DNA from 4 places in the Comamonas sp. CMM02 genome. Region 2 is predicted to be linked to each of the others. Evidence: riboswitches for the same ligand, from Rfam matches in the RefSeq annotation. Region 2 holds a riboswitch; each other region holds the start of a gene.
What was found. Region 2 has a riboswitch for cobalamin ahead of IB213_RS07400 (TonB-dependent receptor). Riboswitches for the same ligand answer to the same signal wherever they lie in the genome.
Positions count from the first base shown of each region.

Region 1: linked by a shared signal. The riboswitch ahead of IB213_RS11410 (glutaredoxin family protein) and the one ahead of IB213_RS07400 (TonB-dependent receptor) in region 2 are both predicted to bind cobalamin.
Region 3: linked by a shared signal. The riboswitch ahead of IB213_RS13090 (TonB-dependent siderophore receptor) and the one ahead of IB213_RS07400 (TonB-dependent receptor) in region 2 are both predicted to bind cobalamin.
Region 4: linked by a shared signal. The riboswitch ahead of cobO (cob(I)yrinic acid a,c-diamide adenosyltransferase) and the one ahead of IB213_RS07400 (TonB-dependent receptor) in region 2 are both predicted to bind cobalamin.

Region 1 is NZ_JACUZW010000003.1:406,584-414,313, forward strand. Features, by position in the region: gene nrdE (class 1b ribonucleoside-diphosphate reductase subunit alpha) at 1-1,293, opposite strand, end outside; gene nrdI (class Ib ribonucleoside-diphosphate reductase assembly flavoprotein NrdI) at 1,290-1,712, opposite strand; gene IB213_RS11410 (glutaredoxin family protein) at 1,714-1,941, opposite strand; cobalamin riboswitch at 2,112-2,339, opposite strand; gene IB213_RS11415 (LysR family transcriptional regulator) at 2,677-3,579, opposite strand; gene metE (5-methyltetrahydropteroyltriglutamate--homocysteine S-methyltransferase) at 3,683-6,016, shown strand; gene glyA (serine hydroxymethyltransferase) at 6,096-7,343, shown strand; gene IB213_RS11430 (oxaloacetate decarboxylase) at 7,481-7,730, opposite strand, start outside.
Region 2 is NZ_JACUZW010000002.1:481,206-488,935, forward strand. Features, by position in the region: gene IB213_RS07380 (DUF924 family protein) at 1-12, shown strand, start outside; gene IB213_RS07385 (aspartate/glutamate racemase family protein) at 105-755, shown strand; gene IB213_RS07390 (hypothetical protein) at 889-1,155, opposite strand; gene putP (sodium/proline symporter PutP) at 1,514-3,028, shown strand; gene IB213_RS07400 (TonB-dependent receptor) at 3,191-5,125, opposite strand; cobalamin riboswitch at 5,252-5,477, opposite strand; gene IB213_RS07405 (hypothetical protein) at 5,571-5,756, opposite strand; gene miaA (tRNA (adenosine(37)-N6)-dimethylallyltransferase MiaA) at 5,855-6,868, opposite strand; gene IB213_RS07415 (multidrug effflux MFS transporter) at 6,910-7,730, opposite strand, start outside.
Region 3 is NZ_JACUZW010000003.1:781,061-788,790, reverse strand. Features, by position in the region: gene IB213_RS13100 (iron ABC transporter permease) at 1-1,085, opposite strand, end outside; gene IB213_RS13105 (ABC transporter ATP-binding protein) at 1-3, opposite strand, end outside; gene IB213_RS13095 (ABC transporter substrate-binding protein) at 1,082-2,083, opposite strand; gene IB213_RS13090 (TonB-dependent siderophore receptor) at 2,202-4,361, opposite strand; cobalamin riboswitch at 4,516-4,762, opposite strand; gene IB213_RS13085 (hypothetical protein) at 5,257-6,282, shown strand; gene IB213_RS13080 (phospholipase D family protein) at 6,615-7,730, shown strand, end outside.
Region 4 is NZ_JACUZW010000003.1:216,363-224,092, reverse strand. Features, by position in the region: gene cobW (cobalamin biosynthesis protein CobW) at 1-124, opposite strand, end outside; gene IB213_RS10540 (ABC transporter ATP-binding protein) at 189-977, opposite strand; gene IB213_RS10535 (iron ABC transporter permease) at 977-2,017, opposite strand; gene IB213_RS10530 (ABC transporter substrate-binding protein) at 2,014-2,808, opposite strand; gene cobO (cob(I)yrinic acid a,c-diamide adenosyltransferase) at 2,892-3,518, opposite strand; cobalamin riboswitch at 3,640-3,859, opposite strand; gene IB213_RS10520 (hypothetical protein) at 4,137-4,355, shown strand; gene IB213_RS10515 (LysR family transcriptional regulator) at 4,573-5,487, opposite strand; gene IB213_RS10510 (SDR family oxidoreductase) at 5,811-6,566, shown strand; tRNA gene IB213_RS10505 (tRNA-Ser) at 6,738-6,827, shown strand; partial or broken gene IB213_RS18090 (hypothetical protein) at 6,869-7,090, opposite strand; partial or broken gene IB213_RS18410 (IS5/IS1182 family transposase) at 7,115-7,272, opposite strand; gene IB213_RS10495 (cytochrome c) at 7,323-7,730, opposite strand, start outside.

The DNA.
Region 1 (7,730 bases), on a different contig from region 2:
TTCTACCGAGTCACCCAGCTTGCCACTGTCCATGACCGTGGCAATATTGAGCGAGCCCAAGTTGCAGGAAATATCGTTGCCAATGACTTTGTAGCCCAGATCTTCATCCAGCACGGATGGGGTGTTGACCTGCAAGATTTCTGAGCACAGGTTGGACATGTTGATGCGCCCAGCAATCGGATTGGCGCGGTTGGCCGTGTCCTCAAACAGGATGTACGGGTAGCCCGACTCAAACTGAATTTCAGCGATGGTCTGGAAAAACTCTCGCGCCTTGATTTTGGTTTTCTTGATGCGCGGGTCGTCCACCATGGCCTTGTAGTGCTCGGTGACCGAAATGTCGGCAAACGGCTTGCCATAGACGCGTTCTACGTCGTAAGGCGAGAACAAGTACATGTCATCGTTGCGCTTGGCCAGCTCAAACGTAATGTCAGGAATGACAACGCCCAGTGACAGGGTCTTGATGCGAATTTTCTCGTCAGCGTTTTCACGCTTGGTGTCGAGGAAACGCATGATGTCGGGGTGGTGGGCATTCAAATACACCGCACCTGCGCCTTGGCGTGCACCCAATTGGTTGGCGTAAGAGAAGCCGTCTTCCAGCAGCTTCATCACAGGAATCACGCCGGAGGACTGGTTCTCAATGCCTTTGATGGGGGCGCCCAGTTCGCGCAGATTGCTCAGCAGCAAGGCCACACCGCCGCCGCGCTTGGACAGCTGCAGCGCGGAGTTGATGCCGCGGCCAATGCTTTCCATGTCATCTTCTAGGCGCAGCAGGAAGCACGAGACCAGCTCACCGCGCTGACGCTTGCCCGCGTTCAGGAAGGTGGGCGTTGCGGGCTGAAAGCGGCCAGCAATGATTTCTTCCATCAAGCGCATGGCCAGCTTTTCGTCACCGCGTGCCAGTGCCAGTGCCACCATGACCACGCGGTCTTCAAAACGCTCCAGATAGCGCTTGCCGTCACGGGTTTTGAGGGTGTAGGCGGTGTAGTACTTGTAGGCACCCAGGAAGGTCGGGAAGCGGAACTTCTTGGCAAACGCTGCTTTGAAGATAGCTTCTACAAAGCTGGGGCTGTAAGCGTCCAGAACTTCGGCTTCGTAGAAGTTTTCTGTGCGCAGATAGTCGAGTTTTTCTTCCAGCGAATGGAAAAATACGGTGTTCTGATTGACGTGCTGCAGGAAGTACTGGCGAGCCGCCATACGGTCTGCATCAAACTGAATCTGTCCCTTGTCGTCGGGCAGGTTCAGCATGGCATTCAATGCATGGAAATCCAGCTTAGTCGGAGAGATAGGGGTCATAACGAAGCATCCATGGCGTTGGAATTGAGAGGAAAGTGCTGATGGATGTGCTGCAGGCGAAGCCAGTCGCTGGAAGTGCCCGCCATTTCAACGCGGTGTAGCAGTGGTACCTGGCATTTGTGCGCAATCACATCACCAGCTTGCGCAAAAGTGACCCCAAAGTTGCGGTCGCCACAGGCGACCACAGCTCGCAACCATTGGCGATGCTCTGGGGCATTGAGAAATCGAATCACAGCTTTGGGAACCGCTCCCTTGCCTGTCGCGTCACCAAACGAAGGGGTCACCAAAATGAATGGAGCATCCACTTTGGGCATCTCTTCGTCTGGGCTGCGTGGAATACGCAGTCCAGTCAAGCCTGCGTTGCTCAGCAATCGTGCGGTGTTGCCAGTTTTCGATGAATAGAAAACCCAGCGAGCCATTTCAGGTAGTGGCAGAGATTGCGGCTAGTCGTTCAGGGCGGAAACCACTCCAATGCTCTTGACCAAACTGCACCACAGGCACTTGGCGGTAGCCCCATGCTTGAACTTGTGCAGCTGCCTCCGCGTCTTGTGAAACGTCAACTACTTGGTACGAGACACCCTGACGATCCAAGGTGCGCAGCGTCATGGAGCATTGAACGCAATTAGGTTTGGAGAAGATTTTGATCATGAAGCCTACGAGAGCACCAAGTCTGGCGAGGATGGGCGTTGATTGCACAGAGCACGCAAGCAGGCATCCCGCATGGATGCGGGTGCGCTAAGAAGTGCGTGCGGTAGGCAAATTCAACCACCCAGGCGTCCCCGCCTGTACGGTTTGAGAAACGTGTTACCTGCTCAAGGCGGGTAACACCGTGTGTTGGTCGGTATCCAGACTGGGGGCATAAGTCACACGCCTTCCCGAAGAACTATCTTCAGTGGCTGTTTGTGTCACTGTGTGAACCATGAGTTTCACGCCGCACTTACTGTTGCGGGGGCAGTTCAGGTTAGAGCGTTTGAACGCCCCTCCTGATTCCCGTTTAACACTTGCCTGAGAGCGCAGACAAGTGCACCAACGGGGTGAATTCTAAGCGGTTTAAAAAGGATTGGCGGACTGCCTTGTCTTGTGTTTTGGTGGTATGCAGCCCCCAGAATCTGCACTGATGGCGAAAAAGTCTGGCGGTTGAAAACCTCGTTTTTGCTTTGAATTCAATCGATTGCGAGACCGTTTAAAGGTGTTCTTGAGCACGCTGCGCGTGTGTCTTGAGGCAGCGATTGGCCGGGATTTGAGCGGTGCTTGCGCCCAACTTCTTTAGGGGTAATGGGGAATGGGGGGCAGTTCACCACATCCACTCTGGGTGATTGCCTCTAGCCACATTCCAGGCCACAAGCTGCATGGCTTTGTAGCCATTGGTAACAGACTGGGTGTTCATGACTCCAGCGTCTTTTGCAGTGGCTGGCGAGCCAGCTCAATGAACGCACGCAAATAGTCGGTGGACAAGTCCGCTTCTCTGGCCCCCAGGTAAATTTGCTTGGCAATCCCGCGTGCACCAAGTTGCACAGGACGCACGGGCATTTTGCTGGCGTACTCTTGCACCAGCCATCGGGGCAGGGCGGCCACTCCACGGTTGCTGGCCACCATCTGCAGCATGATGTCTGTGGTTTCAATCGTTTTATGCCTGCGTGGTGCAATGCCTGCAGGCAAAAGGAACTGGTTGTAAATGTCGAGGCGGTCTGTGGCGACCGGATAGGTGATGAGCACCTCCTTGGACAAGTGCCGTGGTTCTACAAACTCGGCTGTAGCCAGTGGGTGGTTGCTGGCGACGACCAGAACCTGTTCGTAATCGAAGACGGGCTGAAAATGCAGCCCGGGTTTGAACAAAGGGTCTGGAGTGACCAGCAGGTCAATTTCGTAACCGAACAAGGCACCAATTCCACCGAACTGGAATTTCTGTTTGACGTCCACATCCACGTCGGGCCAGGCCGCCAGATAGGGCGAAACAATTTTCAGCAGCCATTGGTAGCAGGGGTGGCACTCCATGCCAATGCGCAGGGCTCCTCGATCACCCTGTGCAAATTGCATCAGGCGCTCTTCGGCCAAGTTCAGCTGTGGCAGCACGCGATTGGCCACTGCCAAGAGATATTCCCCCGCCTGGGTTAAACGCACGTTGCGCCCCTCGCGCGTCCAGATGGTGGTGCCCAGTTGTTGTTCCAGTTTTTTAATGCTGTGACTGAGTGCCGACTGGGTCAAGCACAGGACGTCAGCTGCGGCTGTGAGTGTGCCTTGCTGGTCCACCTCTTTGATGATGGATAGATGGATGCGGTCGAGCATATATATGTCTGAAATTCATCTATATGTGAGAAAAGACCATTTTACGTCATTGATCTAGCCAAATACGATGCGGTCATTGCAACTTTTGGCAAAGAAAAATCAAATGACGACCATTCATAACCTAGGTTTTCCCCGTATCGGAGCTCAGCGCGAACTGAAGTTCGCTCTGGAGTCGTACTGGAAGGGCGAGAGCTCTCGCGAAGCGTTGAAAAGTCTGGGGGCAGACTTGCGTGCTCGCCACTGGGAGAGTCAAAAAGGCATTGATCTGGTGCCTGTGGGTGATTTTTCTTTTTATGACCAAGTCCTGGACATGAGCTTCACGCTAGGCAATTTGCCCGAACGTGTGCAGCACTTTCATGGGGATGCGCTGGACAACTATTTCCGCGTAGCCCGCGGTCGTTCGGCACAGGGCACTGATGGGCACAGTCACTGCTGTGGTGGTGTGGCTGCCGGTGAGATGACCAAATGGTTTGACACCAATTACCACTACATCGTCCCAGAGTTCACTGCAGACACGCAGTTCCAGCTCGATGCCACGCGCCTGCTGGCGCAGCTGGCAGAGGCAAAGTCACAGAACGTGAATGCCAAGCCTGTGATCGTGGGCCCTGTCACGTACCTGGCAATTGGTAAGGCCAAAGACGGCAGCAACAAGCTGGACTTGCTGCAAAAACTGTTGCCGGTGTACGCACAGCTGCTGAACACGCTTGCCGAGCAGGGCGTGGAATGGGTGCAGGTGGATGAGCCTTGGCTGGTGACTGAGCTGGATTCTGAATGGCAGCATGCCTACAACCTGGCCTACCACCAGCTCAAAGCATGCCGCGTGAAACTGCTGGTGGCGACTTACTTTGGGGCTTTGCTGGATAACAAACACCTGGCGGCCAACCTGCCAGTGGCCGGCTTGCACGTGGATGCTGTCAACGGTAGCCGTGATGACGTTCAGCAGCTGATCGGTTTGTTGCCAGGCAGCAAGGTGCTGTCGGTTGGCGTGATCAGTGGACGCAATATTTGGAAAACTGACCTCAGTGATGTGCTCGATTGGGTTGAACCCCTGGCTGAGCGTCTGGGGGAGCGACTGTGGATTGCGCCTTCATGCTCTTTGCTGCACGTCCCCGTGGATCTGAACAGCGAACAAAAACTGGATGCCCAAGTGCAGTCGTGGCTGGCGTTTGCTATTCAAAAGCTCGATGAGCTGCGCTTGCTGGGTCAAGCACTTGCGCAAGGGCGTGAGGCCGTCTCCGTGCAGCTGGCAGCCAATAGTGCGGCACTGCAGGCGCGCCGTACTTCTGATCGAGTGCACAACCCAGAGGTGCAGGCAGCGCTGGCGCAGATCAATGCGCAGTTGGGTCAGCGCCAAAGCAGCTACAGCGTACGTGCACCGCAGCAGGCTGCGCTGTTGAAGCTGCCACTGTTTCCCACGACGACGATTGGCTCTTTTCCGCAGACGGCTGAAATTCGCCATGCGCGCAGTCAATTCAAGGCCGGACGTCTGGCCTACGCAGCCTATCAAGCTGCCATGCGCGCTGAAATCGAACGCAGCGTTCGCGAACAAGAGGCTTTGGATCTGGACGTGCTGGTGCACGGTGAAGCCGAGCGCAACGACATGGTTGAATATTTTGGCGAGCAGCTGCAAGGCTATGCATTCAGTCAGTTTGGCTGGGTGCAATCTTATGGGTCACGCTGCGTGAAGCCGCCCATCTTGCTGGGGGACATCAGTCGCCCCAAGGCGATGACGGTGGAATGGATCCAGTATGCGCAGTCACTGACTTCGCGCCCCATGAAGGGCATGCTGACAGGCCCTGTCACCATCTTGAACTGGTCGTTTGTGCGTGATGACCAGCCGCGCTCGGTGTCATGCCAGCAACTGGCACTTGCTATCCGTCAAGAGGTGCTGGACCTGGAGAGGGCCGGTGTGCATGTGATTCAGATTGACGAAGCGGCATTGCGTGAAGGTCTGCCTCTGCGCAAGTCCCAGTGGGCTGAGTATTTGAACTGGGCGGTGGAGTCTTTCCGTATCACCGCCAATGGGGTACAGGACCGAACCCAGATTCACACCCACATGTGCTATTCGGAGTTCAACGACATCATTGCTTCTATTGCCGATATGGATGCTGATGTGATCACCATCGAAACATCGCGCTCAGACATGGAGCTGCTGGATGCGTTTGAGCACTTTCAGTATCCCAACGAGATTGGCCCGGGTGTGTATGACATTCACTCGCCCAACATTCCATCTCAAGAGCACATCGTGCAGTTGATGCAAAAGGCTGCAGAGCGAATTCCGGTTGATCGCCTGTGGGTCAACCCGGACTGCGGTTTGAAGACGCGCCAGTGGGCAGAAGTGGTGCCGGCGCTGACCCATATGGTGGCAGCGGCCAAAACCCTGCGTCAGAGCATGCACGTGGATGCTGAAGCCGAAGCCGAAGCTCAGTCGGCATAAGCGGTATTTGCCGTGAAACGGCCCTCTGCCTGACTGGTGTGGGCCGTTTTTTTGAATTTTCAAGCAATAAAGACCACGTATGTTTCAACGCACCCATACTGTCGCGATCGTCGACCCCGAAGTTTTTGCCGCCATCGAGGCCGAAAACCACCGCCAGGAAGAGCACATTGAGCTGATCGCCAGCGAGAACTACTGCTCGCCCGCCGTCATGGAAGCCCAGGGCTCCCAGCTGACCAACAAGTACGCCGAAGGCTACCCCGGCAAGCGCTACTACGGCGGCTGCGAAAACGTGGACGTGGTCGAACAACTGGCCATTGACCGCATCAAGGCCATCTTTGGCGCTGAAGCAGCCAACGTGCAGCCCAACTCCGGCTCGCAAGCCAACCAGGCCGTGCTGATGGCCTTTGCCAAGCCCGGTGACACCATCATGGGCATGAGCCTGGCCGAGGGTGGCCACCTGACGCATGGCATGCCGCTGAACATGTCCGGCAAGTGGTTCAACGTGATCTCCTACGGCCTGAACGCCCAGGAAGCCATCGACTACGACAAGATGGAAGCGCTGGCACGTGAGCACAAGCCCCGCATCATCATTGCTGGCGCTTCGGCCTATGCCCTGCGCATTGATTTTGAGCGCTTTGCCAAAATTGCCAAGGAAGTTGGCGCCATCTTCTGGGTGGACATGGCCCACTACGCTGGCCTGATTGCCGCCGGTGTGTACCCCAACCCCGTGCCTCACGCCGATGTGGTCACCACGACCACCCACAAGAGCCTGCGCGGCCCCCGTGGTGGCGTTATCTTGATGAAGGCCGAGCACGAAAAAGCCCTGAACAGCGCCATCTTCCCCGGCCTGCAGGGTGGCCCGCTGATGCATGTGATCGCAGGCAAGGCCGTGGCATTCAAGGAAGCCCAGTCCCCCGAGTTCAAGGCTTACCAGGAGCAAGTCATCAAGAACGCCAAGGTGATGGCTGACACACTGACCGAGCGTGGTCTGCGCATCATCTCTGGCCGCACTGAAAGCCATGTGATGCTGGTGGACCTGCGTGCCAAGGGCATCACCGGCAAGGCTGCTGAAGCGGCTTTGGGTGCTGCGCACATCACCATCAACAAGAACTCCATCCCTAACGACCCTGAAAAGCCCATGGTCACCAGCGGTATCCGCGTGGGTACACCGGCCATGACTACCCGTGGTTTCAAGGAAGAAGAGACCCGCATTACCGCCAACTTGGTGGCTGATGTGCTGGAGAACCCCAGCGACGAAGCCAATCTGGCGCGTGTGCGTGAGCAGGTGGCTGCGCTGACAGCGCGCTTTCCTGTTTATGCCGCGTAAGCAATGAAGCAACGAAGCAATAAAGTGAAGCAATAAATAGCGCTGCCTGTCAGCAGGACCCATGAGACAAAGACAAAAGCCGTTGCTTGATTAGCGCAGCGGCTTTTGTCTTGTTTGTTTTGCAGGTGGCTCTTTTCTTATTCGTAGCGCTTTTCCAGTGCATCCCAGCTTTCTTTGCGCACCAGATGCTGGCGCGCTTGGAACGTCGCCACCAGGCCGCTGTTTTCATGCAATGCATGCGTGGCCTGCAAATGCTGTAACGCATTTTGAATGCCAACCACAGCGCCTTGCAGCGCAGCGTTGGCGTACAGCACGATGCCGTAGCCCATGTCAGCCAGCTCGGTGGTGCTGGTGATGGGGGTTTTACCGCCAATCACCATGTTCATC
Region 2 (7,730 bases):
GCAGGTTTTTAAGCACTGAAGACAGGTCTGCACCAAGGCTGCCTGTGCCATGTGGCACGGCAGCTTTTTTATGTCTGCTGTTAAGAAAAAAACAGGAAACATTCATGCGTATTGCCTGCCTGCATACTGCACACAGCAATGTGGCTGTTTTTGAAGATGCGGCCCTGCAACTGGGCCTGCCAGCCGGGGTGCTTTGCCATGGCGTGCGCCCCGATTTATTGGCTGATGCCGAAGCGGCTGGCGGGGTGACAGCTCAGATTGAGGATGCCACGCAGCGTGCCTTGATGGAGCTGGCTTTTTCAGCCGACGCAGTGCTGCTGACGTGTTCTACGCTGGGGCCGGTGGCCCATACCATGCTGTCGCAAACGCGGGTGCCGGTATTGCGCACCGATGCTGCCTTGGCGCAAGCGGCGGCCCGTGTGAATGGTCGTGTAGTGGTTCTGTGTGCAGTGGCCACCACCGTGCAGCCCACCACAGAGCTGTTTTTGCACGCTGCGGCCCATCACCCCCTGGCGGTAGTGGATGTGCGTCTGGTGGAGGGGGCCTGGGCCTTGTTCAAAGCAGGGCAACTGTCAGCCTACTGGGTTTGTGTGGCCCGTGCCGCAGATGCAGCGTATGCGCAGGGGGCAGCGCAGGTGGTGCTGGCACAGGCGTCAATGGGGGGCGCGGCGCAGTTGGTGACTGCCGGGCCACGCCCTTTGAGCAGTGCCTGTGCAGGGCTGGCTGCCGCCGTCAAAGCCTGCCAAGCAGGTTGAGTGGGCTGAGTGACTGCCGCTGGGTGCGCCAGCGCGCAAAAAAAGCTGCCTTGGCGTGTGCAGGGCAGCTTTCAAGGTGCTTTTGGCTTTTGGCACTGGGCGCTGATGCAGTCAGCGCGAGCAGCCATAGCTTTTAGTTCTTGGTGGCACGGCGACCGGTGAGCGACCAGCCTGCGTGCTGGTTCTTCTTGTCGTTTTCGTATTCCCAGTTGGTGCCGCAACGCTCGCACACATAGCGGGTGACGGTGACTTTGCCGGTTTCACGCTCGCGCGTGTAGTTGGTGCCCTGAGCCAGTTCCACATGGCCGGGGGTCTTGCGCCAGTTGCGCTGGATACCTGCACAGGCATCGCACATTTCAATTTTTTTGAGTTCTTTGATGCGGTCGTTATCTTGGGTCATGGTGTTCTTGTGTGCATGCGCGGATGCGCGGGCCGGGCTTGGCAAGGGGGGTTACTGTACCCAAATCGGCAAGCTGAGGTGCAGCAAGGGTGCTTTGGCAATGGGGAGTTGACTGTCGCAGCAATGTCCACCGGCGACGGACGGCATAGGAGTGACCATTCGTCGGGCGGTGGCAACACCTGTTTAAATTAAGGGTTTGCACTAGGTTTGAATGCCTGGTGCACGGGGCTGTGGTGAGCGCCCGTTCGGATTCCTTGTGCCAGTTGGATGGCTGTATCTGGGTGTCAGCACGGTTGCAGTGCCGTGAACGTGTGCGGCAGCCCTGTCGCCATTGATAAGACTTGGAGGAGAGATTCGAATGACAGCCAACTTACCGACGCTGGTGACGTTTGCCATCTATCTGATTGGCATGTTGCTGATCGGCTGGATGGGCTACCGCGCTACCACCAATCTTTCGGATTACATTCTGGGCGGGCGCAGCCTGGGCAGTGTGGTGACGGCCTTGTCGGCCGGTGCATCTGACATGAGTGGCTGGCTGCTGATGGGCTTGCCCGGTGCGGTGTTCCTGTCAGGCCTGTCAGAAGCCTGGATTGCCGTAGGTCTGTGTATGGGGGCGTGGCTGAACTGGCGCTTTGTGGCGGCCCGGCTGCGGGTGTACACCGAGAAGGTGGGCAATGCGCTGACTTTGCCCGACTACTTTACCAACCGTTTTGAAGACACCAGCAGCTTGCTGCGCATCGTCACTGCTGTGGTGATTTTGGTGTTCTTCACCATTTACTGCGCCTCCGGTGTGGTGGCTGGGGCGCGGCTGTTTGAGTCGATGTTTGGCATGGATTACCAGACTGCGCTGTGGGTGGGGGCGCTGGCCACCATGGCCTATGTGTTCATTGGTGGCTTTCTGGCCGTGAGCTGGACTGACACGATTCAGGCTGCGCTGATGATTACGGCGCTGATTTTGGCCCCGCTGATGGTGATTTACGCCGATGGCGGTGTGGCTGCATCGGCAGCGGTGATTGAGGTCACACGCCCCGGTGCGTTTGACATGGTGGGCAAGCTGGACGTGGTGGCGATTGTCTCGTTGCTGGCGTGGGGGCTGGGCTACTTTGGTCAGCCGCACATCCTGGTGCGCTTTATGGCCGCTGAGTCGGTCAAGACCATTCCCAAGGCACGCCGCATTGGCATGACGTGGATGATGCTGTGCCTGGGCGGTGCGGTGGCCGTGGGCTTTTTTGGCATTGCCTTTTTTGGCCAGCGCCCTGATGTGGCGGGCATGGTGAATGCCAATGAAGAGACGGTGTTTCTGGAGGCCGTGAAGCTGCTGTTTAACCCGTGGATTGCGGGCGTGCTGCTGGCTGCTGTGCTGGCGGCGGTGATGTCTACCTTGTCGTGCCAGTTGCTGGTGTGCTCCAGCGCCCTCACGCAAGACATCTACAAAACCTTTTTGCACAAGACAGCCAGTGACAAGCAACTGGTGTGGTTTGGCCGTGCCATGGTGTTTGCGATTGCGGTGATTGCGATTGTGATTGCGCAAGACCCCAAGTCCATGGTGCTGGGCATGGTGAGCTATGCATGGGCCGGTTTTGGTGCCGCGTTTGGCCCGATTGTGCTGCTGTCGCTGCTGTGGAGCCGCATGACGCGTAATGGCGCGTTGGCCGGCATGATTGTGGGCGCCGTCACGGTGCTGCTGTGGAAGATGTATGGCGTGCCCCACAAAGAGGTGTATCCGATCTTTCGCATGTACGAAATCATCCCCGGCTTTGTGCTGTCATCGATCTCGGTGGTGGTGTTCAGCCTGCTGGGCAAAGCACCTTCGAGCCGCATGCATCAAATGCATGCCGAGGTGGAGCAGGAAGTGGCGCTGCACGGGCAGTGAGACCGCTTTGGCAGGCAGGCCTGCTGCGTTGCCCTGAAGTTTCTCTGGCAAAGCAATGAGCTAAAAAAAACAGCTGCCAGTGCTTTTTTTCATAAGCGCTGGCAGCTGTTTTTATGCATGTTGCATGGATTGCGACATGCACATCAGCCTGTGTGAAGGTGCTTAAAACTGAATGCGCGCACCCAGTTTCCAGGTGCGTTCAAAGTTCACTGGGTAAATGGCGTCGTCACGCACCCAGATGCCGTTGCTGCGATCGAACAGATTGCTGATGCCTGCGTACATCTCAAAGTGTTTGGCCAGCTGGTGGCGGTAGGTGACATCAGTGCTTTGAAACGCACGCTGTTTTTGCACGTTGTTGTTGTCAAAGTCACCCGCTGCCCATGTGCTGCTGCGCCAGGTGTGCGACAGGTGCAGGTTGCCGTGCTCTGCCACACGCACATTCAGGCCCACAACAATGCTGTGGCGGGAGACGCCAGGCAGCTCCTTACCGTTGAATGCACCGGCGCCATCGTTCTCGCGGTCAATGATGGCGCGCGTCCATGCGTAGTTGATATGGCCAGTCACGCGGGGCGAGATTTGCAGGCGGTCTTGCAGCTCAATACCGTATTTGTGCGATTTGTCGATGTTGGTGTTTTTGAACGAGAAGGGTTCCAGATAGATTTCATCGGAAAGCTTCGCGTAAAAAGCAGACAACTTCAGACGGTTGCGCTCGGTGTTGTGGTTGGCGCCCACGGTCAGCGTTCGTACCTTGGCTGGCTCAATGAAACCATTAAAGGATGTGATGCCGGTCATCCAGTCTGTGGTGAAAAAGCGATCCACATCGGGGGTAACAAAGGCATCGCTGTAGTTGGCGAACAAGGCCAGCTGGGGCGACAGGCGGTGGTTGGCGCCCAGCTCCCAAGAGGTCAGGCGTTTGTCGGATTCAATGGACTGGCCTGCGATTGGGCTGTAGCGGTATGTGACCTGTTCCCGGCGAACACCCGCCGACAGCGTGAGCGCATCCAGCATGTACTGGCCCTGCAGGAAGAGTGCGCGATTGTCTTTGGTCGTGCGGTTGTCCACTTGTGAGCGCACGCCATCAAAATCCTGAAAACCTGCGTTGATGACCACAGCATCATTTTGGTATTGCAAGGCCAGCTCGTTGGAGATGTAGCGGTAGTCTGAGGCGAACTTAGAGGCTGGGTACAGCGAAGACTTGTCCTCGGCGTGGTGGCGCGCAGAGAGCTTCCATTGCGTGTTGAGCTGGTAGTCAGCGCCCAGGCTCCAGTGGTCAGTTTGCAGTTTTTGCTGGGTATAGAGGCTGTTTTTGTTCATGCCCGGCGTGGCATTGAACTCTTTGAGTGTCAGTGAGCTGGGGTAGCGCGTATCAATGTGCGAGGAGCCAGCTTCAAAGTCCAAGCGCAGGTTGTCGACGGGCTTGACACCAGCGGCGAAACGCCAGGTGTTGGCTTCTGACTGGTCTTTGTGGCCCGAAGGATCTTTGTCGCTGAAGCCGCCGGCCTTGCTGTGGTCCAGCGTGGCTGAGAGGTCAAACTTTTCACGCACCAGGCCTGCAGTGGCAATCGCGCCACGGTTGCCGTAATTGCCGGCATAGGTCTCCAGACTGACGCCGTTGTGGGGTTTGGTGTAAATCTGAATGGTGCCGGCAGTAGCGCCATCGCCGAACATGACAGCGCCGCTGCCCTTGGTGATTTCAATGCGTTCAATGTCGCTCAGGGAAATCGATCCGATGAGCTGCGGTGCCATGTCGATATTGTTCAGACGGCGGCCATTGACGGAGATGACGAGGTTCTGAAAGCCATCGTTGCCGTAGCCACGCATGCTGATTTGGGGGGCGTAGCGGTTGCCGTAGCTGGGTGTGACCTGCAGCGAGGTTTGCTGGGCCAGATAATCAAACAGCGAGCTGGCGCCAGAGCGTTCAATATCGCTGCGGGTGTGGACTTCAGAGGCGTAGGGCGCATCTTGGTCGCTCATGTCTATGCGGGTAGCAGACACGGTCACCGGGGTGTTGAAAGTTTCTTGGGCGCTGGCACCGTGCGCAAGCACGGACAAGGCGGCGCTCACAGCCAGTGAGCACCGGGAAAAACGGAATGACATGAAGAAGACCCATCTGACCACGGCTTGCGTCCCCGCAAGATGTGGTGTGCCGCACATGGATGGGCTGCGTGGCCGGTGCTCAGCGCACAGCGGATGCTGTGCGCGTCTGAGCTACCCCGCAGCACATCCGCTCAAGTACGTTTCGGCCGGTCTCCGGGCTCATGCGTTGTCTGGTCAGGCAGCTGCGTCCCCTTCCCAGAGCCAGGGCTCCAGTGGTTTGATGACGCAGTTAATCGCATTTACCGTTGCGGGGGCAGCACAGGCATGGCTGGCACCAGTGGGTGTAGCGCACCTGTTTCCCGTTTAACCCTTGCTAGAACAGCTTGTGGGCACCGATCACGTAAAAACTGCTCCCTATTGGGAGCAGTTAGTGAATGATAACGTAGCGTTTGGTAACCGTCGCAGCGCAATGCTGACGGCCTGTAGCTGCAGGCTCTAGGGCTAGCTAGCGTGTACGCACTACGCTGGTGTCAATCTCACCGTACACCGTTACGCCACTTTTCTGGCTGGCTGATGTTTCAGAGGGCTGGTAGTAATGGTCCTGCGCGCAGCCAGACAAGATCAGCAGGCTGGCAGCCAGCGCTGCATAGCTGAGACAGCGCGGTAATAACGAAAAGCGGGGGCTTGGCATGGGCGGCTCCTTGATCCAGCAAATACATGCATCCTAGGCCTGCACAAGGCGCAGCCGTGTGTCAGAACGTAGGTTGAGCACCCTGCACATGAGGTCATTCAGGCTTTGGAGGGTGCCTGGGCAGCCTGCACCACAGACAAGGCTGCTTGCACCAGATGCATGGTGGCCATGGGGTCATCGCAGGCAATGGTGTGGCGCTGGGGCATGCTGCGCAGCCAGGTGATCTGGCGCTTGGCCAGCTGACGGGTGGCGGCAATGCCTTTTTCACGCACCAGATGCATGTTGATGCTCGGCTTGCCCTGACGTTCTTGCCAGTCCAGCTCTTCCCACACCTGACGGTAGCCCACGCAGCGCATGCTGGAGACATCAAGGTGCAGGTCGCCGCGTGCGCGCAGGGCCTTGACCTCGTCCAGAAAGCCGGCTTGCAGCATGTCGTCAAAGCGCTGGGCAATCCGCTCGTGCAGCCAGGCGCGGTTATTGGGTTCTAAAGAAAAGAGGGTGCAATCGAACGCAGGCTGTGCGTTTTCAGCTCTTTTTTTGGATTGATGAAAGCTGGACAGCGGTTGACCGGAGACATGCCACACCTCCAGCGCACGCTGAATGCGCTGGCTGTCTGCTGGGGCCAGGCGTGCTGCAGTCTCCGGGTCTACCTTGGCCAGCTGTGCATGCATGGCTGGCCAGCCTATTTCTGCAGCCTGCGCATCCAGCTGGGCGCGTACTTCGGGGTCTGCGGCAGGCATGTCATCTATGCCATCGAGCAAGGCTTTGAAGTACAGCATGGTGCCACCTATCAGCAGTGGAATTGCGCCGCGTGCACGGATTTCACCAGCCAGACGCTGGGTGTCTTGAACAAACTCCGCAGCGCTGTAGGACTGCAGGGGGTCCAGAATATCAATCAGGTGGTGGGGCACCGCCGCCTGCTCTTGGGCGGAGGGCTTGGCAGTGCCGATGTCCATGGTGCGATAGACCAGTGCAGAGTCCACGCTGATGATTTCGCTGGCCTGGCCGCGTTGAGCAAGAACGGCGGCCAGCGCCAGTGCAGCATTGGTTTTGCCAGAGGCGGTCGGGCCTGCAATGGCAATGCAGGGCAGTGTGTGGGTGGAGGCAGTCAAGATCAGCAAACGAAAAGCGGTTCAAACCAAACCAGCGTGCCTTAATGCGCGCTGGGGGCACCGTGGCGGCGCACCAGCGTCCATGATGCCAAGGCTGCGGCCAAACACCAGAATCCCAGTCCGAAAACCAAGGGGTACACAGTGCCATTGAAGCTGCGTCCCAGAATTTGCCCGGTGGCAAAGGCAAACAGCATCATGATGCAGCCGTTCAGGGCAGAGGCCATGCCTGCAGCTTTGGGGAAGGTGCTGACAGCACCGCTTTGCCCGCAGGGTTGCTGAATGCCGTGGGCAATGGGAAACAGCAGGCACACGCAGGCGTAGGCCATGCCGTTGCGTACATCGGCCAAAGCCAGCGCGATGAGCAGCACGGCGCACAGCATGGCCAGCGCACCGGCCACAGCCACGGTATTGCGCACGCCCATGCGTGGCAGCAGTTTGCGGCACAGCATGGTGCCGCCGATATAGATCACGCCATTGGCAGCCAGCAGCCAGCCTACGTCGGTGGCTGTCCAGCCCAGTGCATCGATGAACGTGAAGGGCGAGCCGGTGAGAAAGACGACCAGCCCTGCATAGGAGCAGGTGGTGGTGGCGGTGTAGGCTAAAAAGGTGCGGTTGCGCACAATGGCGCTCCAGTTGTGCCACAGCCGCTGTGGCTGCAGTGCGTGTGGATTGAAGTGCTGCATGCTTTCCTGAAAGCGCAGCCACACCAGCAGCCAGGTGGCAATACCCACCACAGCCAGCACCGCCATGGTGGAGCGCCAGCCCACATGAATGGCCAGCCAGCTGCCAATCAAAGGGCTGCAGCAGGCCAGCACGCCAAGGCCAGACAAGGCTTTGGACATGACCTGAGCGCCTTGCACAG
Region 3 (7,730 bases), on a different contig from region 2:
CATACAGACAATCTTTCACGTGCGTTCTTGCGGCACAGCATCCAGACAAAGAAAGGGCCACCGAGCAACGAGGTGATGACGCCGACTGGCACTTCTGCCGGTGCAAATGCAATGCGTGAAACCACATCCACCCAGATCAGAAAAATCGCCCCTACCAGTGCAGCCACAGGCAGCACGCGCCGGTGCTCGGCCCCCACCAGCATGCGGGTGACATGGGGCACGATCAGGCCCACAAAACCAATCGGACCGGTCAACGCCACCAGCACGCCGGTGACCAGCGAGACCAGTACAAACAGCCAGCGCCGTGTGCGCGTGGTATCCACGCCCAGCGTGGCGGCGCTTTCTTCGCCCGACAGCAGGGCGTTGAGCGCACGTGCCTGCGTCAGCAGCAAAGCGGCGCCCACCACCAGCAGCGCAGCAGGCAGACCCAGCTCATCCCAGCGGGTGCCGGCCAGGCTGCCCAGCGTCCAGGTCAGTACCGAGTTGGCCAGCTCACGCTGATCGGCAGTCAGAACGATGAGGCTGGTGACGCCGCCCAGACAATACGCAATGGCAACGCCGCCCAGGATCAGGCGCGATGCCTGCAAGCGCCCATTGGCGTAGGCCAGCAAATACACGCTCACGCAGGCGATCAATGCGCCGCCAAAAGCGCCCAGCGGTAAGGCCAGTTCACCCGCAAAAGCCAATGCACCAAAGGCAAGCACACTGACCGCACCCACCGATGCGCCCGACGACACACCCAGCAAATACGGGTCGGCCAGCGGATTGCGCACCATGGCCTGCATCGCCACACCCACCAGCGCCAGCCCTGCGCCAGCAAGCGCCGCCAGCAGTACGCGCGGCATGCGCACGCGCCAGACAATTTGAAATTGCGCCGTGCTCCAGTTGCCGGGCTGCAGATCCATGCCCAGCCGGGTGCCGATCTCATGTGCAGAAATCAACCAGGCTTGCTGTGGCGCAATGCGCACGGGCCCCAGCGTGATGGCCAGTGTGAGCGACACCAGCAACACAGCCAGCAGGGCTGCCAGCCATAGCGTCAGCTGGCGACGTTGCAGCGCAAAGGCCACGGTGGTGGATGTCTTCATGGCAGGGTGACTAGCTGGGGGTGCAGCGCGTGGGCCAGCCTGCGCGTTGCCTCCACGTTGCGTGGGCCGGGCGTGGCTTCAGAGAAATCCATCAGTACAAAATTTTGCTCGCGTATGGCGGTGACATCTGCCAGTTCAGGCTTGCTGAGCAAAAACTGGCGCTTGCCGTCGGGTGTGGGCTGGTCGTTGTCCACGATGACAATCCAGTCCGGGTTGCGCGCAATCACGTCTTCCCAGTTGCCTCGCATCCAGCTGCTGTTCAGGTCGGCAAAAATGTTGCTGGCCCCCGCTGCTTCGATCATGGCATGTGGCATGGCATAGGGGCCCGTGGTGACGGGAATGTCGGTGCCGCTGTCAAACACAAACACCTTGGGCTTGTGCGTCACATGCTGGAGTGCGCCGGTGATGCTTTTCAACTGGGCGCGCTGGCCATCCACCAGTTTCTGGGCCAGTGCTTCGATATCAAAAATACGGCCCAGCGTGAGCAGGTCTGCAAAAGTGTCTTCCAGCGAGACACGTTCACGCGCCACTTGGCGAATGCACGATTCAGTCAGTACATAGCTGGCAATGCCCAGCTCTTTGAGGCCGTTGGGCGTGATCTGCCCTTGGCGGAAACCGTAAGACCAGCCGCTGAAAACAAAATCTGGCTGTGCGTTCAACAAGGTTTCCAGATTCATGTTCTGGTTCGACAGATCGGGTACCTGTGTCAGCTGCGTTTGCATGGCGGGTGGCAGGCGGTGGATGTCTCGCAAGCCACCGTAACCGACCAGACGATCAGCTAAGCCCAGGTACAGAAATGTTTCAATGAGATTGATGCCGTGGACCACAGCGCGCTGCGGTACGCGGTCATAGGTGGTGGGCTGATCGCACACGGGCACGGTAATGGGGCCGCGCGGCGGTGCAGCCGCTTGCGCCATGTCTGGCTTGGATGACGCAGCATGGGAGGCTGTGGCCACCGGTTCTTTAGAGCAGCCCACCAGCACTGCGCTGGTCAGCAAAGAGGATATTAAAAATAAGAGCTGTTTGCGCATGAATACTGCGGTTTTCATATAGTTTTATATGTGAAATCGTTTAAATACAAGCGCTGATAGCTCTTATTTTTATAAAATTTGCAGATTAGAACGCGAACTCTGCAGTCACATCAAAGCGACGGCCTTCGCCGGGATAAGCCTGCCCCGCACCGCTGTTAGAGACTGCGGAAGAGACTGCTGAGTAGGTGTAAAGCTTATCGGTCAGATTGCGTACCGTCAGGCGGTAGGTAGTGCGGGCGCTGGGGTTCCAGCTCAAAGCAGCATCCCATACGGTATAGCCGGGGCTTCGGGACGTGTTGGCATCGTCCGCAAAGCGTGTACTTACAGCGCGCGCACCCAGTGATGCCTGCCAGTAGCCCATGGCATTGACGGTGTTGTAGTGCACCCAAAGATTGGCAGTTTGGCGTGCCACATTGGAGGGGGTTTTGCCGCTGAGGTCCTGGCCGCTTTTGATCAGCTCGTCATATTGGGCATCTACGAGCGCGAGGTTGCCGTCAATACGCCAGTGTGGGGTCAAGCGCAGCGCGGCAGTCAACTCCAGCCCTTGCGAGTATTGCTTGCCACCTTGTGTTTGCAGCTTCGTTTGCTGGTCGGTCGTGACGATGTCATTTTTCTCGATGCGGTAGGCCGCGACGGTCCATTCGCTATGTCCATTTGCAGACTGCTGCTTCAGGCCCACTTCCACCTGGCGGGCGGTTGTCAGTTTGTAGTGTTTGTTGGTGGTGTTGAGCGTCAGGATGTTGCCGACGGGGTCATGCCCTTGCGTGAACTGGCCGTAAAGGTTTGTGTGTGCGTTCAGTGCGTAGGTGCTACCCAAGCGCCAAGCTGTACCGTGCAAACGTGTGTCAAAAGCACCCACGCCAGATACCGGGTAGCGCGACATATCAGTCACGCCCTGGCGGATGCCACCCAGCAGCAGCCAGCGTTCAGACAGTGACCAGGCATCTTCGACATAAAAGTCATGCGTAGTGGCCTCTGTACGGAAGTTGGGCAACAGCGGCGAAGTATTGGGCCAGTGACTCCATCTTGGATCATTGACCCCGATGGTGTCGCTACCGGCGTAATCATTGCGGGCAAAGCGGAACTTGGCTTTGCTCACCTCCCATCCCAGCACCAGCTTGTGCGTACCGGCGTTGACGACAGCTTCCAGCCGGTTGCCGGTTTGATCCAGGTCGTGCGACAGTTCCAAATAGTCTGCAAGCTTAATCTGCTGAGTTGCTGGCCGGTAGCTGTACGCCTCAATATTGCGCCAGTAGCGGTCTGCCTTGAAGTGGTAGAGCTCATTGCGCACGGTCAGCTGGTCGTTGAGCTGGTACTCCACGCGCGCCCGCACACGTTGATCCTTGATGCTGATGGCACTGTCTTGCGTGTTGAAGTTGCGGCCCAGCAGGCTCTTCACGATGCGGCCATTGAGAGTAGGTGTACCAAAGTAGCGGGCCGGTTTTTGGTCGCTGCTGTCAACCAGCAACTCTGCGCGTAGTACGCCGCTGGGTTGCCAGCGCAAGGTGCTCATGAACTTGCTACCGTGGGATTGGCTCATTGCATGCTCGCCGCTGCTGGTGTGGCCGTACACGTCCATGCGGTAGCTCAGCGTTTCGCCCAGAGGGCCACTCATGCCCAGGCCTAAACGGCCTGTGTCGTACGAGCCAGCACCCACCATCACTTCACGCATCAGCTCGCGCGTGGGCTGCTTGCGTACCACGTTGGCTGTTGCTCCCACGGTGCCGCTGCCGTACAAAATAGACGCTGGGCCGCGCAGCACTTCGACGCGCTCGTAACCCCAGCTATCACTGGGGTAGGGCGTGGTGCTGGAGGCCACACCCAGCTTTACGCCATCTTCGGCAATTCCAACCGAATTGGTGCCTGTAAAGCCCCGTGCGCTAAAGTTCAGGCTGCTGTAACTGGTAGGCGACAGCGGCGTCATGCCTACGGTGCGGCCAATGATGTCGGCCATGCGGCTGTCGCCACGCTCTTGCCAGGTTTGTTCGTCCACATAGTCCAGGCTGGCTGGCAAGTCGCGCGTGGCAATGCCAGTGCGGCTGCCGGAGGTGCTGGCTTGCGACAGGCCCAGGCCGACATTGCCCAGGACCTCAACTGTTGGCAGTACAGGCAGTGCATAAGTGCTGGAAGGTATGGCCTCCTGCGTCTGCTCAATGCCGATATGCACAGCAGCAGGCTCAGCAGCGATAGCCATAGAGGCGGGCACCAAGCCGATCAGAACGGCAGGCAATTTGAAATGATTCATGGTGATCAGAGAATGCTGACCGCCTGCCTGCTGCTGATGAGATCTCGCTAGGGTTGTGGGCCGGTATCTGGTCCTGCCACTAGCTTGTTGCCATCACGCTGCTCCCCGCAGACGGTCGTTGCAAATGCTGGCGAAGAGGGGGGTGAACCCCATGTTGCACAGCGTTCAAACAGGCCGGTATCCGGGCTCACAGATGGCTTTGGGCTTGCCGCTCGCCTTCCCAATGTTGCCGCGCACCTCATGTTGAGGCCACGTAAAACATCAGTGGCTGGCCCTTGCACTGCATGCAAGAGCCTCGAGTCGGATTTATCTGTTTACCGTTGCGGGGGCAGCCAGGGCATTGCACCCTGTTCCCGTTTAACCCGGGAGTGAACCCGAGCACCTGTTGTACGAAATTGAATAAAAACATGGTGCACATCAGTTGTGCACAGCATCTTCATTCAATAAGCTGCGCAGTATATCGTGGCAAATCTCCGCACCGAGCGGCAGCGCCATTGAACAGCTGGCGCTTTGGCAAAGCGTGCATCGTCTTTTTCGAAGGGGCAGGCGTGCGCAAGCGACGTGTATGTCGATTGCCGGTGCTAGCAGCGAACGGCAGGTGATCGGAAAAACGGTGCACCAAGCAATTTCAGCAATGAAAAAGCCCCTTTCGGGACTTTTATGGGTTGCTTTGAACCCTGAATTTGGCGGAAAGCAGCTTCCGCCCCGAGCCTATATTTCATGCGCCTTGCGACGAGATTTATGAAACCTATAGACCATCCTACAGACCAATTCGTTTAGGACGCACGGGATACAGGCGGCTGCATTCGACCTCGAGCAGTCAGTGAGACGCCACTTTCTATTCGTAAAGGAAGTCATTAGACTCCAGCCAGTTTCACGTCACTAGCCTTGTTGAATGCCTGAAGAACCGACCTACTCACTCACTGACATCCCATTTATCGATCTTCAGAACGTCCAAGGACGATTCCTCATCTCAACATTGTTCTATAGCCAAAAAGCGTGGCGTATGTGGGTGCCTGCAGGAGGAAAACTGATGGAGATGCAGGTTGTTAGACCGGCGGAAATGTTCTACTTCGGGTCCGAGCCAGCATCAACAAACGATACTAAGTTTGACTTCCTGACCTTTATTGCCCAACAAGCAAGCTTTCCTCCGGTCAAGAAAGCGGTTGGAGGGCTGATGGATGACATTTTCAACCTCACCGCTTCAATAGCCAAGATCAAGCACTTGCACACCTCTAGAGCGGTACTTGGTGAGGGTGTGTCAAGGATGGCTGTCACGGAGGTTGAATACCTGATCTTCTTGTGCAGAGGAATCTTCGACTTTTTGCAGGAGGTGATATCCCGCTTATGGGAGGATGTAACTTTCTCCAACTTTTCACAGCAAAAGAGAAGTCTCAAAGATCGGCAGACGTTTTCCAAGGTCGTTGTTTACAACGGCGCTGAAGCCAGCTTCGAACAAATCAAAGAGCGTACTTCGATGCCTGACAGGCTGGTCGCTTGGTACTGCCGTCATACTCGCTTTTTTATGAGTCTCCGGGCGTTTAGGGATAACCTTGTACACTGCGGAACTCCCATTCAAACTCTTCTGGTTATGGAAGATGGTTTCGCTATCCAAGAACGAATGACGGCCTTCAAGGATATGGACGTTTGGTTTGACGAAGAAAGAGGGGCTAACAACATCGTTCCTCTGATGCCTGCCCTAGCGATGATCGTCTATAACACCTTGGCTGCATGCGAGGATCTCAGTCTTACCATGCGCGAGTGCATCAAATTCCCAGATGACCTCGCTCCAGGTATGAGCTTGTATATGCGCAGCTACTTCAACGAGACGTTCATGGAAATGCTCTTTGACCTCAACAAGCGCATGCAACTCTTGAGCCAACAACCAGGAGCGACGATGACAGGGATACGCATTAAATGACAGCAATGGGTCGATCTGCGACTGTCGCAGTCCGGTCATCTTGAGTCGCCCAACGGTCGACCCGCTCCGTCATTCGAGTATCAGCAATGATCCCAAAGCGCCGACACGTTCAACATCTCAATTTGCAGTCTCTTGCTGGCGCTGGAAACGGCCCAATAGCAAGGTATCGTGTCAGTCGCATCGCACGTCGTCAACCCAACATTAGGGTGACCGACGACATCGAGCTCGCGGGGTCGCCACCCCTCCACGCGTGTCACATGCTGATGACGACCGGTGACAGGCCCATCGATGTCACCACGACAACATATTGATCAATAAAAGGTTCTCAAACTATGAAGTTCATTCACGGCAGTGACATTCAGTGTGGGCTGCGTGAGATTTCACCGATCCAGATTGCAGTCGCGTACGTCGGAATCGATTGGAAAGCCTATATCGTTCCCGAGAAACTCCAAGACATCGTGGTATCTCCGACTGTCGGCACTAACCCCGCCGCGATCGTCGAGATCGCCGAAGCGATCGGCTGGGAACACGTCCATTTCCTCGACAACTTGCATGCCAAGATTTACCTCGGAGAGCACAGTGCAGCGGTCGGCAGCTTCAACCTGACGGCTAACGGCCTGAGCGCCGAAGGACTACAGGAAGCCGGTTTCCTTGTCGAGGATGCGCGGACGCTACTCGAATTGCGCGCGCGGGTGGATGACTACCGACAGCAGGCAGCAATGGCCTATCCGACCACTTCGGCTAAACTCGCGCGCCTCGCTGAACTGCGTGCGCTTTGGGATCGCGCGATCAAGCAGGGCGTAATTCGCAACGATGCGCGTGCTACCGCATTGGATGCTTACCGACCGGTGTCCGGCGATGAAATTTACGTGTGCTGGGGGCTCGGCAACATCGCATACACCGATCAGATCGTTTCGCCCGGGACGGTTAAAAACTCAATGTCGTTCCTCGAATCCGATATGGTGCGGTCTGACCGCTGGATTCTCTGCTGGACATCGACTAGCAGCGGGCACCCGGACAAACGCTACCACCCCTACTGGCTGCATATCGACGAGGTGGTCGAGGGGGGTGCGCAGGAAGTGCCCTATACAAAGGTCGCGGTCGAGCGAACCGGCCGGGCCGAGCTCTCTCCGCCGTTCGAGATTACTGACGCGGCTAGGAATGCATTGTATGCAGTACTGAACTCGGGTGAATTCCCGGAATTTCTCGACCATCACGAAACATGGTCGGTCGAGCCCACGCTGCCGCGCCTACCCGCGTTCCTGCGTGCGATGAGTGAGGCCGCAAGGCGCACCACCGTCAGCCCCCCCGAATCGGATGAGGCGCTGGTCCATGAATTCGATGCGCGCATCCGTGAGGCGATGGATATTTCGCTTTCGAAAAAGTACGTTAAGACAACAATTGATGGCCTGCTAAAGAAGTATTCGCCCGTCATTCTGGCCAAGCGG
Region 4 (7,730 bases), on a different contig from region 2:
CGTTGACGATTACGGCGATACGGCGGCCATTGGCGTTGTTCAGAATGTGGCGCAACAGCGTCGTTTTTCCACTGCCCAGAAAACCCGTCACGATGGTTGCAGGGATTTTGTGGTTGCTTGTCATATGGAGTGTCCTGTTGTTCGTTCAAAAGAATGTGGCTTGCTTGCAGCGCACGCGGGAAAGGTTTTCATTGAGTGACCGGCCGGCAGCGCCACGGCACAACGTAGCCCTGGCTCTCGTGCTCGCCGTGCATGGCCTGTACCTGATAGACGTGCTGCAAATTTGCTGGCGTGAGCACATGGCGCGGTGCACCACAGGCCACGGCAGAGCCGCTTTGCAGCAGTAAAACCCGATCGCAAAAGCGACTGGCCAGCGTCAGGTCGTGCAGCACCACCACAACAGCCTGACCGGCGTTGCACTGAGAGCGCAGCAGCTCCATCACGCTGAGCTGGTGGTAGGGGTCAAGTGCAGCCACGGGCTCATCGGCCAGCAGCAACGGCGCCTGCACAGCCATGGCGCGGGCCAGACGGGCGCGGGCACGTTCACCACCTGAAAGTTCATTGAGATGGCGGTGCTGAAAAGCTTGCAGGTGCATCGCGCTCAGCGCTGTATCAATGGCCTGCTCATCGGCGCTTGAAGCTGAGCGGATGCCAAACCGGCTTTGGTGCGGCAAACGCCCCAACGCCACAAAGTCACGCACCTGCAAAGGCCAGGCTACCTGGTCACCCTGAGACAGATAAGCCAGCCGTTTGGCCCGCTGGCCCGGTGCAAGACGCCCCAGGTCCTGACCATCCAGCAGCACCCGGCCCTGGTGTGGCAGCAATTGCGCGATAGCACGCAGCACCGTGCTTTTTCCGGCCCCATTGGGGCCTATCAATGCGAAAAGCTCACCGGACTGCACCTCAAAGGACAAATCCTTCACACAGGTCTTGCCAGCCCAGTCAACCTGCAGCGATTCAATGGCCAGTGTGCGCATCAGCGGCTCCTCCAGCGCTCACGCACCACCAGATAAAAGAAGAACGGGGCACCAATCAAGGCTGTGACTACGCCCAGCATCAGCTCTACCCGGCCACTGAGCAGTCGCAGCGCAATATCAGCGCTGAGTAACAGCACTGCGCCACCCAGAGCGCTGGGCAGCATCAGCCGTGAAGGTCGATACCCGACCAGACCGCGAAACAGGTGCGGCACCACCAGCCCGATAAAGCCAATGGAGCCGGTGACCGCCACGCTGGCCCCCACGCACAACGCGGTGCCTGCAATGATTTGTGCACGCAGTCGCGGCAAATTCACGCCCATGCTGGCCGCTTCATCTTCACCCAGCGTCAGCGCATCGAGCTGGCGGCCACTGAAGGCCAGTATCAGCAGGCCCAGCGCGATAAACGGCAGACACAGGCGCACCTCATCAAAACTGCGGTCTGCCAGAGACCCCATCAGCCATAGCACGATGTCTTGCATGTCGGTGGGCGTGGGTGCCAGATTGATCGCCAGAGATGTCAAGGCAGCAGCCAGCGACGACATGGCGACACCCGCCAAAATCAAGGTGAGGTTGCTCGCGCCTTTGCTGGCAATACGGTAGAGCACCGTGGTTGCCGCTGCTGCACAGCCCATAGCCACGGTGGGCAGCAGCCAGGCGTTCCAGTGCCACAGCCCAAAATAGATGCACAGCACGGCGCCCAAACCAGCGCTGGAGCTGACACCCAGCAGACCCGGTTCGGCCAGCGGGTTGCGCAGCAGCCCTTGCAAAGCTGCCCCGGCCATGCCCAGCGACATGCCCACCAGCACTGCCAGCACGACCCTGGGCAGGCGGATTTCCTGCATGATTGACTGGTGCCGCAGCGCCAAATCAGTGGCCTGCTGCTGCAGGATCACAGACCACCAGTCGGTGACGCCGATGGACACCGAGCCGATGCCCAGCGAGATACAGCTGAGCATCAGCAGCACTGCCAATAGAGCACCATTCAAAACCCAGGCATTCGAGAAATTTGACAGCCCAGCTCGCACGGGGATTGCATTCATGGTTTGCCCACCTCGTGCGCCAGAGTCTGAGTGCTGGTCAATGGCAGCTGCAAGGCATCCACCTGCGCGGCTACCGACTCTGCCGCTTCAATCAACAGCCAGTTGCTGCAACCCCAGTCGTTATGCGCCAAGGCCACCACTGGAATGCGCTGGAGCAGCTTTTGCATCTGTGGATGGCGGCTCAGTCCAGAGCGGGCATATGCCACGTCGTTGACCAGACCGGGGGTGATGAAAATATCTGGAGGGTTGTGCACGATGCGTTCCAGATCAATGCGCCCCCATCCATGCAGGCCCAGTGCTGTGGCGTGGTTGCGCAGTCCAGCGGCCGTGAGCACCGCATCCACATGGGTCTGCTTGCCAGCACTTCCACCATTGGGCCGCAAATACAGGGCATTGAACGGGCGCGCAGTTTGGTGCAATTGCGCTAAACGCAGCGACAGACTCTCCAGCAGCTCTTGCGCGGCCGGCTCTCTGCCCAGGGCTTTGCCTATCTGGCGGGTGCTGCTGAAGATGCCGTCCCAATCGGTGGGAAATGGCACGGTCACGATCTGGACGTTGTACCGTTTGAGCAGTGCCGTCTGGTGGCGGGCATTCCAGCGGCGCGAGGCCAGCACAATGTGCGGCTTGCTGTGCAGCACATCTTCTGCGGTAGCTAAGTTCGACGGGAATTTTTTAGCCTGGGCCACCATGGAAAAGCGCTGCGCATCTTGGCTCTGACGCGAGAGCGAAAGAATTTGCGAAGGATCAGCCAGACTCAATGCCAGGGTATCGGCACAGATATTGGTGGACATGAGAGTTGGCAGCTGAGCCGTATCAGCCCACAAAGGCCCACACAAAAATGCCACGACCGCGCATGAAGGCAAAGTCCAGCGCATCAGAAATCTACGCCCGCTTGTGCCTTGACCCCGGCTTTGAATGCATGTTTGGTCTCTGCAATGTCACTGACGGTGTCTGCCAGCGCTGTCAGCTGCGCGTGCGCAGAGCGACCAGTTATCACCACCGTCTGCCCTTGTGGCCGGTTTCTGATGGCTTGCAGTACGTGCTCCATCTGCAGATAGCCGTACTGCAGCATGAAAGTCAATTCATCGAGCACCACCAGACGCAGGCTGTCATCACAGAGCATGCGTTGCGCTGCCTGCCACGCTATATCGGCTGCGGGCTTGTCGGCATCCCAGTCGCTGCGCTGCCAGGTGCAACCTGTTGCCATGGCGTGGTATTGCACCTGAGACGCTGGCCCTTGACCGAGCAGACCAAGGTGGTGCAAGAACGTGATTTCACCCGTAGCGTGCGTGCCTTTGATGAACTGCACCACACCCGCACGCAGCCCGTGTCCCAGTGCGCGGTACAGCATGCCAAATGCAGAAGTCGTCTTGCCTTTGCCATGGCCTGTGAGCAGCACAACGATGCCACGCTCTGTCTGGGCACGCTCTACTGCGGCCAGAACCTGTGCCTTTTTTTCCTGCATGCGCCCGGCATGCAGCTGTTTGAACTGTTCGTCCATGCTCTCCCCGAGCCATTACACGATGAAAGGCATGCAAGGAGGAGGAGATGTGTGCGGCGGGCCTGGGCCACACAATGAGGTGAGACTGGGCCTGTCAGCAAACGGCCCACACCCCGTGGCATACAACTGCGTTCGAACAGGTCGGTATTCTGGCTCGCCGTCATTCAGGGCACACCGCCTTCCCGGATATGTCATCCAGTGGCATTAAAGTGTGTCTGTCAGGCTTACAGCAGCGGGGGCTGCGCCGGAATGTTCAAGGCCAAAGCCTTGAGGTCACCGGACTTCCCGTTTCACCCCGCCGTGCGTTTGCGCGGCAGGACTCCCGTTCGTAGGCGCTGATTATAAGAGTCAGATGCCAGACATCTGGTGCACAGAGACCGTGCCGCGCATCCCCACTGCCAGACTGGCGCTGCAAAAACACTCTTGGCCATGTGCACGACATTGCGGCCATTGGAGTTCAGTCGTGCCAAGCGCCCTGTGAGGCAGGTAAGGCCGTTGAGGCAATACTTCGCATTCCCGGCCTTAAATTGGTAATTGGCAAGCACGCGGCTCTAGTTTTGACAGCATCTGGCACCATCTTGGATGAGTGTCCGTCTAAAAATCACCCATCGCCAAACAATGAAAACAATCGACGAAATGCTGAATCTTGACTTGCTGACCCATGAACAGCACCGTGAAATCAGTGCCTGGATTGCCAGTGCTGAGTCCCCTGAAGAGATACTGCAAATGCCAGCGACACTTTGGCAAGCTGTCGAGCGCGCCAGCCTGGAGATGGGGGTGAACGAAGATCTTTTACGCCCACCGTCACTGGATGCCGACAACGTTGCCTTGTGCTGAGCCCATCTCCTGAACGCCCATATCAGCCGCTTTTGGAGGCCTTCGCTGCAGATGGGCAGTACTTGCAAACTGGCACATATCGCGAGTGCGCCTGAAGGCACAAGGCCTTGGAAGCAGCAGCACCCGAGCCAGCGAAAGAATGCACGCACATGGCGCGCAGCACCCCCTCAGACAAGCCCCCGGCGTTCGGAACCACATTTCAATGCTTGAGGTGACATTAGCCAGCCTGCGCTGGAGTGAACCTGTCTTCATACACACCACAGGCCCAATCGATAAACACCCGCACTCTGGGTGAAAGCTGATGGTGAAATGGATACAGCGCAAAAACCGGACGCGCAGGACACATCCATTTTTCAAGCACTTGCACCAGACGCCCGGCTTGCAGGTGCTCTTGCAGGCGAAAGCGGGGGGCCTGTATCAGTCCACAACCGGCAAGTGCTGCACTGGTGTAGCACTCTGCATCGTTGACTGAGAGCCAGCCGCTCGCTTCAAATTCGGCGACCTGCCCATCCACAATGACCGTGAAAGGGTAGCGACTGCTGCTGCCTCTGGAGAAAAATCCAACACCCTGGTGTGCCTGCAGTTCACGGGGATGTACAGGCATGCCATGTCGCGCCAGATATTCAGGGCTGGCACAGATGATTTCCTGCATGTCGGCCAGCTTGCGAGCAACCAGCGAAGAGTCTTGCGGATGGCCTGCGCGTACGACGCAATCGATACCCTCCTTGACCAGATCGACCAGGCGGTCGCCACTGCTGATGACCACGTCAATCTGTGGATACAGTGCCCTGAACTGGCCAATGCGCGGCAAGATGATCAGCGTGGCATGCGCTCCGTGCAAATCCAGCCGCAGGGTTCCATGGGGGTTTTTGATATGCGTACTCAGAGACGCTTGTGCGTCTTCCAGATCGAGCAGTATCTGCTTGCTGCGTTCGTAGAAAGATTGCCCATCCAAAGTAGGTTTGACCTGCCGCGTGGTGCGATCCAGCAAGCGCGCACCCAGCTTTTTTTCTAATTCTTTGATGGCATGCGTTGCCGTTGCGCGTGGAATATTCAAAGCGCTGGCTGCCTGAGTAAAGCTGCCCAGCTCCACAATGCGAGTGAAAAGTTGCAAAGCGCTGAAGCGATCCATGAAATATTGATTGTTGGCTTTTTTTGAATTAACAAGTCAATTTCATACCATTTATTCATTTGCAGTCAATCACGATCATTGCGTTCATGCCCCACGAGCAACACGCTCTTTGGACTGAAAAGCGCCGTGCCTCAGTGCACCTTCTCGCATTCACCGTAAGCATTGAGCCATGAACGTAAACCGATTTTTTGCAGTTGAGCCTCAGAATGTGTCTAGCGCTGCCTTCACAGATCAAGCTGTCAAGGCAACGCTTGCCACCATGCCTGGGGTTGCGTTGCGGTTGTCTTGTGCTCTTGCGCCTGCTGCCATTTCAAGGATTGATCATGCATAAGCTTTCTAGCATCACACCCCCCAAACTGACCGCCATTGTTACGGGAGCTTCGCGAGGCATTGGCCGTGCCATTGCCCTGCGCCTGGCAACTGATGGCTTCAACATTGTCGTCAACTACGCTGGCAACACTGCCAAGGCACAGGAAGTGGTGCAGACGATTGAAGAAGCTGGCGGCGCAGCCATTGCTGTACAGGCCGACGTATCTGAACCCGACGAGGTGCAGCGGCTTTTTGCCACCACGCTCGAATCCTTCGGCACCCCCAGCGTCGTTGTGCATAGCGCTGGTGCGATGCCCCTGGCACCCATCGCTGCTGACAGCATCGAGGTTTTTGACCGCGCCATTCATACCAATTTGCGAGGCGCTTTTCTGGTCCTGGCCCATGCAGCTGAGCACCTGCAGGCCAACGGCCGCATTGTTGCAATCTCAACCAGCGTGATTGCCAAGTCTTTCCCGCAATACGGACCCTATATTGCAGCCAAAGCTGGCGTTGAAGGATTGGTGCATGTTCTGGCCAACGAGTTGCGCGGCAGAAACATTACGGTCAATGCCGTGGCGCCTGGCCCTGTTGCCACAGAGCTGTTTCTCAGTGGCAAGAGCGATGAGCAAATTGCTCAACTCAGCAAGGCCACACCACTGGAGCGTCTGGGGCATCCCGAAGACATTGCACGAGTGGTTTCATTCCTGGCCAGCGAGGATGGTGGATGGGTCAATTCCCAGATCGTGCGTGCCAACGGCGGTTTCGCCTGAACGCCACGGGTGAGGCGCGCCACTTTCATTTTCATGCGGCCAAACTGCGCTACAATTGAACTTGTTTTGAAGCACCAAGAAGTATTCACAATTTCTTCTTTTTGCTTGAAAATACAAAGCCAAGCATCAGCTTGGCTTTTACATTCAGCACGTAGCATTGCTATGTTGCCAGGAAGGGTGGATGAGTGGCTTAAGTCGCACGCCTGGAAAGCGTGTGTGGGTTAATCCCCACCGCGGGTTCGAATCCCGCCCCTTCCGCCAAGAAATCAAGCCCCGTCTAGCAATAGACGGGGCTTTTGTTTTTATCTGCGTGGTTGCATAAATCCAGTTTGCGGCGAGTTACCCCAAACCCCGGCCGTCTGAGGGCGGCCCAGTTCAGTCAATCGATTCAATGTGGCTGCTCGGATGTGCAGCTCGTTGACTTGGCGCTCAAAGGTGCGAGACATCACTCGCTCGTCCCGCCTTTTGATGCAGTTCATCTTCGCTTGCACCAGACTTCGCCGGTGGTAGCCAATCCAGCGCTTTCAGATACTGCGCCCCAAGCGCCCAGAGAATCCCGGGCTTCGCCCGCGTTTGCCGCTGGTAGTGGCAAACCAGGCCATGCGCTTGTCCAACCAAATTGACATTGATCGACGGGCCTTGAGGGCGGCGTTGTACTGCTTTTCCAGTTCGTGGTCCGGTAGCGAGGTCTGTTGGGAGGGCTCATGCCGCTAGCCTACGGTTTGCGGCACAGCGATTTATGCAACAACGCCCCCATCACTGCAGCCCATGTACGCTCCCGCCTTTGACATAGACAAGAGGCTGGCTGTCCATGCTGCGCAGCAACCGGGTCAAGCTATCTTCTTGTGTCGCTCCTTGCACCACTTCGTTCACACGGCATACCAAATCTGCTTCACTCCAACTGTCTGCACCACGGTCATTGCGCGCACGTAACCAGCCAGCTTTATCGGCCAATAACTGCGTTTGCGTAAAATTTTCCGTTCCTGTCAGCCAGAACAATGCCTGCCGTGCTTCCGTCGCCGAAGCGACGATGCAATCGATTTGCGCGGGAATGAAACTGGCACTTTGATCTGCAGGAGGCAGCCACACGGTGAGCATGCGTGGATCAGGCAAAACACTTTTTACATCGGCCAAACCGACCAAACGAACACGCTGCTGCTGCAG